Regions from separate parts of the Oerskovia sp. Root22 genome, predicted to be linked through region 1. Evidence: riboswitches for the same ligand, from Rfam matches in the RefSeq annotation. Region 1 holds a riboswitch; the other holds the start of a gene.
The links. Region 1 has a riboswitch for cyclic di-AMP ahead of ASE15_RS00450 (C40 family peptidase). Riboswitches for the same ligand answer to the same signal wherever they lie in the genome.
Positions count from the first base shown of each region.

Region 2: linked by a shared signal. The riboswitch ahead of ASE15_RS19080 (C40 family peptidase) and the one ahead of ASE15_RS00450 (C40 family peptidase) in region 1 are both predicted to bind cyclic di-AMP.

Region 1 covers NZ_LMIL01000001.1:106,174-110,580, forward strand. Annotated here, with positions in the region: gene ASE15_RS00440 (ABC transporter permease) at 1-765, shown strand, start outside; gene ASE15_RS00445 (universal stress protein) at 849-1,796, opposite strand; gene ASE15_RS00450 (C40 family peptidase) at 2,063-2,701, opposite strand; cyclic di-AMP (ydaO/yuaA leader) riboswitch at 2,851-3,040, opposite strand; gene ASE15_RS00455 (metal-dependent transcriptional regulator) at 3,262-3,978, opposite strand; gene serC (phosphoserine transaminase) at 4,111-4,407, shown strand, end outside.
Region 2 covers NZ_LMIL01000013.1:62,952-67,358, forward strand. Annotated here, with positions in the region: gene ASE15_RS19060 (DoxX family protein) at 1-25, shown strand, start outside; gene ASE15_RS19065 (DUF305 domain-containing protein) at 215-829, shown strand; gene ASE15_RS19070 (response regulator transcription factor) at 988-1,272, shown strand; gene ASE15_RS19075 (DUF4287 domain-containing protein) at 1,346-1,636, shown strand; cyclic di-AMP (ydaO/yuaA leader) riboswitch at 1,809-2,003, shown strand; gene ASE15_RS19080 (C40 family peptidase) at 2,004-2,807, shown strand; gene ASE15_RS19085 (sulfite exporter TauE/SafE family protein) at 3,103-3,906, opposite strand; gene ASE15_RS19090 (helix-turn-helix domain-containing protein) at 4,000-4,407, shown strand, end outside.

The DNA of each region.
Region 1 (4,407 bases):
CCGACCCGGCCGTCGCCGCTCGCGAACACCCTGACGTTCGCGTGGCGGGCGCTGCTCAAGATCAAGCACGTCCCCGAGCAGCTGTTCGACGTCACGCTGACGCCGATCATCTTCACGCTCATGTTCACGTACCTGTTCGGTGGGGCGATCGCCGGGGACACGACGACCTACCTGCAGTACCTGCTGCCCGGCATCCTGGTGCAGACGGTCCTGATCATCACGGTCTACACGGGCTTCACCCTGAACACCGACATCACCAAGGGGGTGTTCGACCGGTTCCGCTCGCTCCCGATCTGGCGGCCCGCCCCGATCGTGGGCGCGCTCATGGGAGACACGGTCCGGTACACGATCGCGTCGGTCATCACGGTGGGCCTGGGGCTCGCGATCGGCTTCCGGCCCGACGGCGGGCTGGTCGGCGTCCTGCTGGCCGTCGCCCTGCTGCTGGTCTTCGCGTTCGCGATCAGCTGGATCTTCACGATCCTGGGCCTCGTGATGCGCACGCCCAACGCGGTCATGGGCGTCTCGATGCTGGTGCTCATGCCGTTGACGTTCGCGTCGAACATCTTCGTCGACCCGGACACCATGCCCTCGGCGCTACGCACCTGGGCCGAGATCAACCCCGTGAGCCACCTCGCGACCGCGGTCCGCGCCCTCATGGCCGGCACCGCCACGTTCGACCAGATCGGGTGGGTCCTGCTGGCCTCGGTGCTCCTCACGGCCGTCTTCGCGCCGATCACCATGCACCTGTACCGCACGCGCAACTGAACGCGCCCCGGCCGCCGGCGTGCCGGAGCGGGCGTGACCTCGAGATCACGCCCGCTCCGGCACGTCCACGCGGTGCGGTGTCGTCAGCCCTCCGCCGAGGCGCCCTTCGCCACCGGGGGCTTCTCGTCCTCGCAACGCTTGGTCACGACCATGACGGGGCAGGCCGAGTGGTGCAGGACCGCCTGGCTCGTCGAGCCCAGGAGCAGCCCCGTGAACCCACCACGCCCGCGCGACCCGACCACCACGAGGTCCGAGGCCGTCGAGAACTCCGTGAGGAGCTCGGCCCCCGTCCCGTCGAGCACGATCCGCTTGATGGGGACGTCGGGGTTCTCGGCCTCGTGCCGGTCCACGATGACGTTGAGCCCCTCGGTGATGTCGTCGAGGACCTGCTGGTGGTCGATCGAGGCCGGCAGCCAGGCGAGCAACCCGGCCCCTGCCCCGACGGGCACGCCGGCGACGGCGACGAGCTCGGCGCTCCACGCCCTGGCCTGCTTGATGGCGTGCCGCAGGGCGATGTCGGCCGACGGTGAGCCGTCCACGCCGACCACGATCCGCTTGAGCGGCTGGATCGCCGGCAGCTCGCCGCCCTCCCCGCCCGACTTCAGGGGCACGACGACCGTGGGGCACCGCGAGTGCGCGGGCAGCGCCGACGAGACGGTGCCGAGCAGACGCTCGGTGAACCCACCCCGCCCGCGGGTCCCCACCACGACCAGGCTGTAGTCCTTGGAGAGCTCGACCAGGACACCGGCGGCGTCGCCGGTCGCGATCGCGGCGGTCGTCCTGACGCCCGCGGCCTCGGCCCGCTGGGTGGCCTCGGCCAGGACCGCCTTGGCACCCTCCTGGATCGCGGTGTCGTCCAGGGCCGCGTAGCCGCCGTCGAGCGAGGCCGCGGTGAAGGACGGGAGCGAGTACGAACACACGACGTGCAGGGGCCAGCCGACCTGGCGCGCGTACGCAGCCGCCCAGTCCAGGGCGTGCAGGCTGGGCTCCGAACCGTCGACCCCGACGAGCACGATCTCTGCACGAGTCATGGTTTCATCTCCTCCCGATGGTGAAGCACCATCCTGAGACAAACCTATCGAAAGAACAGGCAAAGTCCACCGAGGCGCCGGACCCCCGGAGGGGCGGGTCGCTCCCTCGTCGGCGCACTGCGCTCCCACGGCCCGCCTGCCGTCGGCCCGGCCCTCGCTCCCCCGCGAACGACAGCACCCCGTCACCCTGCACGAGGCAGGGTGACGGGGTGCTGTTCGAGCTGCGGAAGATCGCTCCCGCGAGGCTCAGAGGCCTGCGAGGGGACTCAGGCGACGCGGATGAACGTGGGGTTCGACTGCCAGATCTGACGGAACTGGATCGTCTTGCCGGGACGCGGTGCGTCGATCTGCATGTTGTCACCGGCGTAGATCGAGATGTGGCCGGGGGTCCAGATCAGGTCGCCGGGCTGAGCGTCGGCACGCGACACCTTGGTGCCGACGTTGCCCTGGGCGCTCGACTGGCGCGGGAGGGTGATGCCGACCTGCGCGAAGACGTAGCTCGTGAAGCCGGAGCAGTCGAAGCCGTCCGGGGTGGTGCCGCCGTAGACGTACGGGACGCCCACGTAGCGGCTGGCGATCGAGACGATCGCGCTGCCGTTGGCCGAGGCCGGGACGGAGACCGAAGCAGCCTTCTCGGTCGTCGACGTGGTGGCCGTGGTGTTCGCGGTGCGTGCGGCCGAGCGCGAGGAGGCCTGCGTGGCGCGCTCGACGACGGGCTCGGGCTCGGGCTCAGGAGCGGGGGTCACGGCGACGGCCGCGCTCTCGATCGTGAAGCCGGCCTCAGCGGCGACCGTGACGGACGGAGCGGACTCGAGCGCGGCGCGGGCCTGCGTCGTGAGCGCGTTCAGGTCGACGGTGTTGAGCTTGGCCGTGTCGTGGTCGACGGGCGCAGCGTTGGCGGGCATCGCACCCAGCATCGAGACGATCAGTCCCGACGAGGCAGCGACGACAGCGGTGCGGCGGCCGACGGAGGAAGCCGTCGCCGCCGAAGCAAGGGTGGAAAGCGGGCGTCGCGCTGCACGGTGGCGTGCGCCGGTCGTGACTGCGTTCACTGGATACCTCTCCTGGACGCCTGCGAGGTCAGCTGTCGGGTTCGGGTGGGAGAATCACCCGGCCGTCAGGACCGAGGTCCGTCTGGCTTCACCCCAAGGGCACCGTTTCCGGTACCCGAATTTGGGTCCCCCGTCCCTGTCATCGGGTCGTGGTGCTCCTCGCGCGGTGACAGGGTTCGGCGTTCCGCGCAAGGGCCTCGACGGACGATTCATCCGTGAAGCAGAACCGAACGTACACGACCTCCGGGTGAATGTCACGTTCCCGTCACGACGCCCTGGAAAGGCCTGGTATAGCAGGACGAACCGGCACAAGATCGTTGCCCCGGGCACCCCGAGAAGGCGCCGAGAACACCGCCGCCCCGCACCCCACGAAGGGGGTGCGGGGCGGCGGCGGAACCCGTGGTGCGCTGCGCTCAGGGCGCCGTGACGAAGATGTGGCGAGCGACGTCGTCGGGCAGGTCGAGGACCGTCTCCGCACCTTCCGCGGACACCGTGAACGACCCCGCCTCCGGCGTGACGGTGACCTCCTGGCGGGGCAGGATGCCCGCGGCCGCGATGCGGGCCAGCAGGTCCGTGTCCGTCTGGAGCGGCTCGGCGATGCGCTGCACGACCACGCGCAGCCCGCCCGGCTGGCGTCCCGCGCGGTCCGCGGCGGCCACGTACGCCGGCAGGGACACCACGCCGTCGAGGTACTCGATCTCCTGGATGTCCTCACCCAGCTCCGAGAGCCCCGGGATGGGGTTGCCGTAGGGGTCGTAGTGCGGGTGGTCGAGCAGGCCGATGAGGCGCTTCTCGACGAGCTCGCTCATGACGTGCTCCCACCGGCAGGCCTCGACGTGCACGAACTCCCAGTCGAGCTTGATGACGTCCGTCAGCAGTCGCTCCGCGAGGCGGTGCTTGCGCATGACGCGCTGAGCCTTGGCGTGGCCGTCCGGGGTGAGCTCGAGGTGACGGTCCCCCGTCACGACGACGAGACCGTCCCGCTCCATGCGGGCCACCGTCTGGGAGACGGTGGGTCCCGAGTGTCCGAGTCGCTCCGCGATGCGCGCACGCAGGGGGACGATGCCCTCCTCGTCGAGCTCGTAGATGGTCTTCAGATACATCTCGGTGGTGTCGATCAGGTCGGTCACGTCGCGCTCCTGTCGCTTGGGGGCTTGGGGGCACCTGCCGCACCGGCGGGCCGCTGACCTTAGTTTAGGTCCGAGCCACCGACATTGTGGACGCCCGACGGTGTTCGCGCCAGGCCGGACTATCGTTGCCCTGTGCCTGAGCCCACCCAGATCACCGTCCCCCCGCACCTGCTGCCCAGCGACGGCCGCTTCGGCTGCGGGCCCTCCAAGGTCCGCGACGCACAGGTGCGCGCGCTCGTCGAGGCCGGCACGTCCGTGCTCGGCACCTCGCACCGCCAGGCACCGGTCAAGTCCCTGGTCCGCCGGATCCGCTCCGGGCTCACGGACCTGTTCGACGCCCCCGAGGGGTACGAGGTCGTGCTCGGCAACGGCGGGTCGTCGGCGTTCTGGGACGTCGCGACGCTGTGCCTGGTGCGCGAGCGCGCCCAG
Region 2 (4,407 bases), on a different contig from region 1:
CCGTCTGACGCGTGACGCCCGCTGAGGGCCTAGGCCCACCACGTCCGCAACCGCAGCCCGACGGCGCCACGCGCGCGGCGCCGTCGGGCTGCGGTCCCGCGGGGCTCGCCTCGCGAGGCACAGCCGACTCCCAGATTCGGCACCTACGCTGCTCGGACGCTCGCCGCACCGGCGCCCGCGTGCCCCGGCGATCCCGAGACACACCGGAGTCCTCATGAAGAAGCTGCCCGCCGTCCTCACCGCGCTCGTCGTGACAGCAGCCCTCGCGGGGTGCTCGACCGGAGGGGATGCACCCCAGGCGGAGGCGCCGGCCTCGTCGGCCGCCCCGGAGGGGGCGGCGCCGGCCGAGGCGAACGACACGGACCTGCACTTCCTCGCGATGATGACCCCGCACCACGAGCAGGCCGTCGAGATGAGCGAGATCATCCTGGCCGTCGACGGCGTGAGCGACGCGACGCGCGACCTCGCGCAGCGGATCCTCGACGGGCAGGCCGAGGAGATCGGGATCATGCGCGGCTGGGCCGACGCGTGGGGGCAGGACGACCTCATGCAGATGCACTCGGTGCACGTCGCGAACGGCATGCTGACGGGCGACCAGATGGGGTCGCTCGAACGTCTCGCGGACGCGAGCGCGGGGGACGCGACAGCGGTGGCAGAGGCAGAGAAGACGTTCCTCGAGCTCATGCACTCGCACCACGAGGGCGCGATCGCGATGACGCAGGGCGAGATCGCGGACGGTGGGTACACCGACCTGCAGGACCTCGCGCAGCAGATGGTCGACGTGCAGACGGCCGAGATGGCCGAGATCGACGGGCTGCTCGGGCGGTAGCACCGCGCGCCTTCCTCGCGCCGCCTCGCGCCGCCTCGCGCCTGCCCCGCCCCGCCCCGCCCCGCCCCGCCCCGCCCCGCCCCGCCCCGCGCGAACGCTACCGGCCGGTAGCGGCCCGCCGTGGCTACACTCCCGGACGTCGGGAGAAGGGGGGCAGCATGGTCGACAGGGAGCTGTCGGAGATCGTCGGGACGCCCCAGGACGGGGGCAGGTCCGTGCTGACGACGGTGCAGGTCTCGATCCTGTCGGGGCTGAGCGCGGGGCTCACGGACGAGGCCATCGCCGGTCGCCTCGGCATCAGCGTCCGCACGTGCCGTCGGCACGTGGCGACGCTCTTCCAGGTGCTCGGTGCGACGAGCCGTTTCCAGGCGGGGGTCCTGGCCGCGCAGCGCGGCTGGGTCGCGCGGCGCGTGCGGCACCGACCAGAAGGTGCGCCGTCCTGACCGATGAGTTCTGCTGGTCGGTGCGGTCTGACCCCTCGACCGCACCTGCTGGACCGAGAGAACCGAGGACCCCATGTCTTTTCAGGCGTACCTGGACACCATCGAGGACAAGACGGGGCTCACCCCGCGCGAGCTCCTGACGATCGCGCAGCAGAAGGGCTACGACGACCCGTCGGTCAAGGCCGGCGTGATCGTGGAGTGGCTCAAGGAGGACTACGACCTGGGTCGTGGCCACGCGATGGCGCTGGTCCACGTCATCAAGAAGGGGCCCACGATCGACAGCAAGCACGTCGGGTCGACCGGTACGCACCGCGACGAGTCGGACACCCTGTGGTTGGACGGCAAGGCGACCAAGCCAGCCTGAGGCGGGGCGTCCCGCCGTGCCCGACGGCGGCGCGCGCCCTCTCGCAGAAGGTGCGGTTCGTCGACGAAAGGGATCGATGTCCGACTCGCGGAGTTCGTTACCTCACTGTGACAATCCCTCTCTTGCCATGTACCGTCGATTCTGCTTCGCAGAGAACCCTCTCGCCGGAGCCCTCAGGTGGACGCCGAACCCTGTCACCTCCCGAGGCCACGAACTACACCCATGACAGGGGTGGGGGACCCATTCTTGTGGGCACCGGAGACGGTGTCCTTGGGGTGAAGCCGCACGGACCTCGGTCCGCACGGCCGGGTGAGCTTCTCCGACCCGAACCCGACAGCTGACCTCTCAGGCGTCCAGGAGAACACTCGTGACCTCACGCACGTCCGCGCGCCATCGTGCTGCGCACCGTCCCATCACCCCCTTGACGTCCCTCGGACGATCCGCCGCGTCGAGCGTCAGCTCGGTCGCCCGCCGCAGCGCCGTCGTCGCGGCCTCGTCCGGCCTGCTGATCTCGGTCTTCACGGCTCCGGCGAACGCGGCCCCCTCGACCGACCAGGCGAAGACGTTGGTCGGCACGGTCGACCTCGCCGCCGTCACCGCTCAGGCCCGCGAGGCCCTGCAGACCAGCCCCGTGGTCACGGTCGCCGCCGACGCGGCGCTCGCGATCGAGCAGGCCCCGGTCGCCGTGACCCCCGCACCGGAGCCCGAGCCGGAGCCCGAGCCCGAGCCGGCTCCCGCGCCTGCACCGCAGCGTGCCGCCGCGCCGTCGCGCTCGGTCGAGCGTGCCGCGCCCGCCGCGACCAAGACCGTCCAGGCCGCCGCCCCGGCGCCCGCGGCCTCGGGCTCGTCGGTCGTCGACATCGCCATGAAGTACGTGGGCGTGCCCTACGTGTACGGCGGCTCCTCGCCCAGCGGGTTCGACTGCTCGGGCCTGGTCCAGTACGTGTACGGACAGCTCGGCGTCTCGCTCCCGCACCAGTCCGGTGCGCAGCGCAACGCGGGCACGGCCGTCTCGGCCTCGGAGGCTCGCCCCGGAGACATCATCTGGACCCCCGGTCACGTCGCGATCTACGCCGGCAACGGCATGCAGATCGAGGCCACGACCCCGGGCAGCACGGTCAAGTACAGCAAGATCTGGCAGAACAACCCGACGTTCGTCCGCGTCGGCTGATCTTCCCGCCCACGAGGCCCCGTCCACAGCACTGTGGACGGGGCCTCGTGCGTTCCCGGGCACGAGCGTGCGAGCGGGGCGGTGACCCCGGGACGTCGCTCCCGAGGTGCGCTCCACGACCACCGCCGCGGATGAGTTGTCAGAACGTGGCCGGGCCATACCCCGGCCACGTTCTGACAACTGATCCGGGGGCTCCGCAGCCAGTCGGCCGGACCCGCCGCTACCGCCGAGCTGTCAGAAGCGGCCCGGGGTCACCACCGGCCACGTTCTGACAACTGATCGGAAGCCGAGCCCGTCAGACGACGACGGTCGCCACGAGGACCACCGCGAGCAGCACGAGGTAGGCCCGGGCGTGCACGCGGTCCGGCATCCGCCCGACGAACCGGCGCGTGAGGACGATCCCCAGGACGGATCCGATCGCCAGGCCGACGAAGGCCGAGAGGTCGACGTAGCCGAGGTGACCGGCCCCGAGGACCGATGCCGAGGCGCCGCCGGCCACCACGTAGGTGATCGAGGCGGCGACGGCGACGGGCAGGCCGAGCGGGTTGGCGAGACCGGCCGAGTCCGTCATGGACCAGCCGTGGCGACGGAAGAGCGGGACCGTCATGACGCTGCCGCCCACGCCCAGCAGCGCCGCGACCGCGCCCACCGCGGGCCCGACGACGAAGGTCGTCGCTCGGCCCAGCGGACGCGCGGGGCGTGCTGTGGCGAGGAACCCCGGGCGCAGCACCGCGTTGAGGAGCGTGACGGCGAGGTAGACGACGAACGCCCATCGCAGCGCCTCGCCGGGCACCAGGCCGGCGACCGAGGCGCCGAGCGCAGCGCCGATGGCGATGAACGCCGTGAGGGGCCAGAGCGCGTCGGTCCTCAAGGTCCCTGCACGGTGCTGGGCGAACGTCGCGACGCCCGCGTTGACGACCATGACCGCGGACGAGGTGGCGACCGCGACGTGCATCCCCATGTCCTCGGCGAGCGGCGCGGATCCGGGCCCCGAGAGGAGCCAGAGCAGCAACGGGACGATCATGAAGCCGCCGCCGAAGCCGAAGAGGACGGTGGTGACGCCGGTGAGGCATCCGGACAGGAGCAGGACGAGAAACATCAGGGTCCACGCTAAGAAGCAAGCCCCGTGGCGTGCATCCGCGGATGTGCCAGGTTCTTTCGCGATCACGCCAGCGCTGGGTAGGGTCGCGGTGTGCGCAACACCCCGCTCGACCAGGTCGACGACGTCCCGCGCGACGTTCTCCCGATCGGCACCGACTACGCGACGGGCGAGGTGCTCACCCCGCACCGTCACCGCAGGGCGCAGCTGCTGTACGGAGCGACCGGGGTCATGCACGTCGAGACGGACGACGGCAGCTGGGTCGTCCCGACGCACCGCGCCGTGTGGATCCCCCCGGAGACCGTCCACCAGGTCACGATGTACGGCGTCAGCACGTGCTCCCTCTACATCGAGCCCGCCGCCGCGCCGTGGGGACCGGCCACGTGCGAGGTCGTCACGGTCTCGCCTCTCGCCCGGCAGCTCCTCCTCGAGGCGGCCGACCTCCCCGTGGAGTACGACGAGCACGGCCGGGACGGCGCGCTGGTCCGGCTGCTCCTGTTC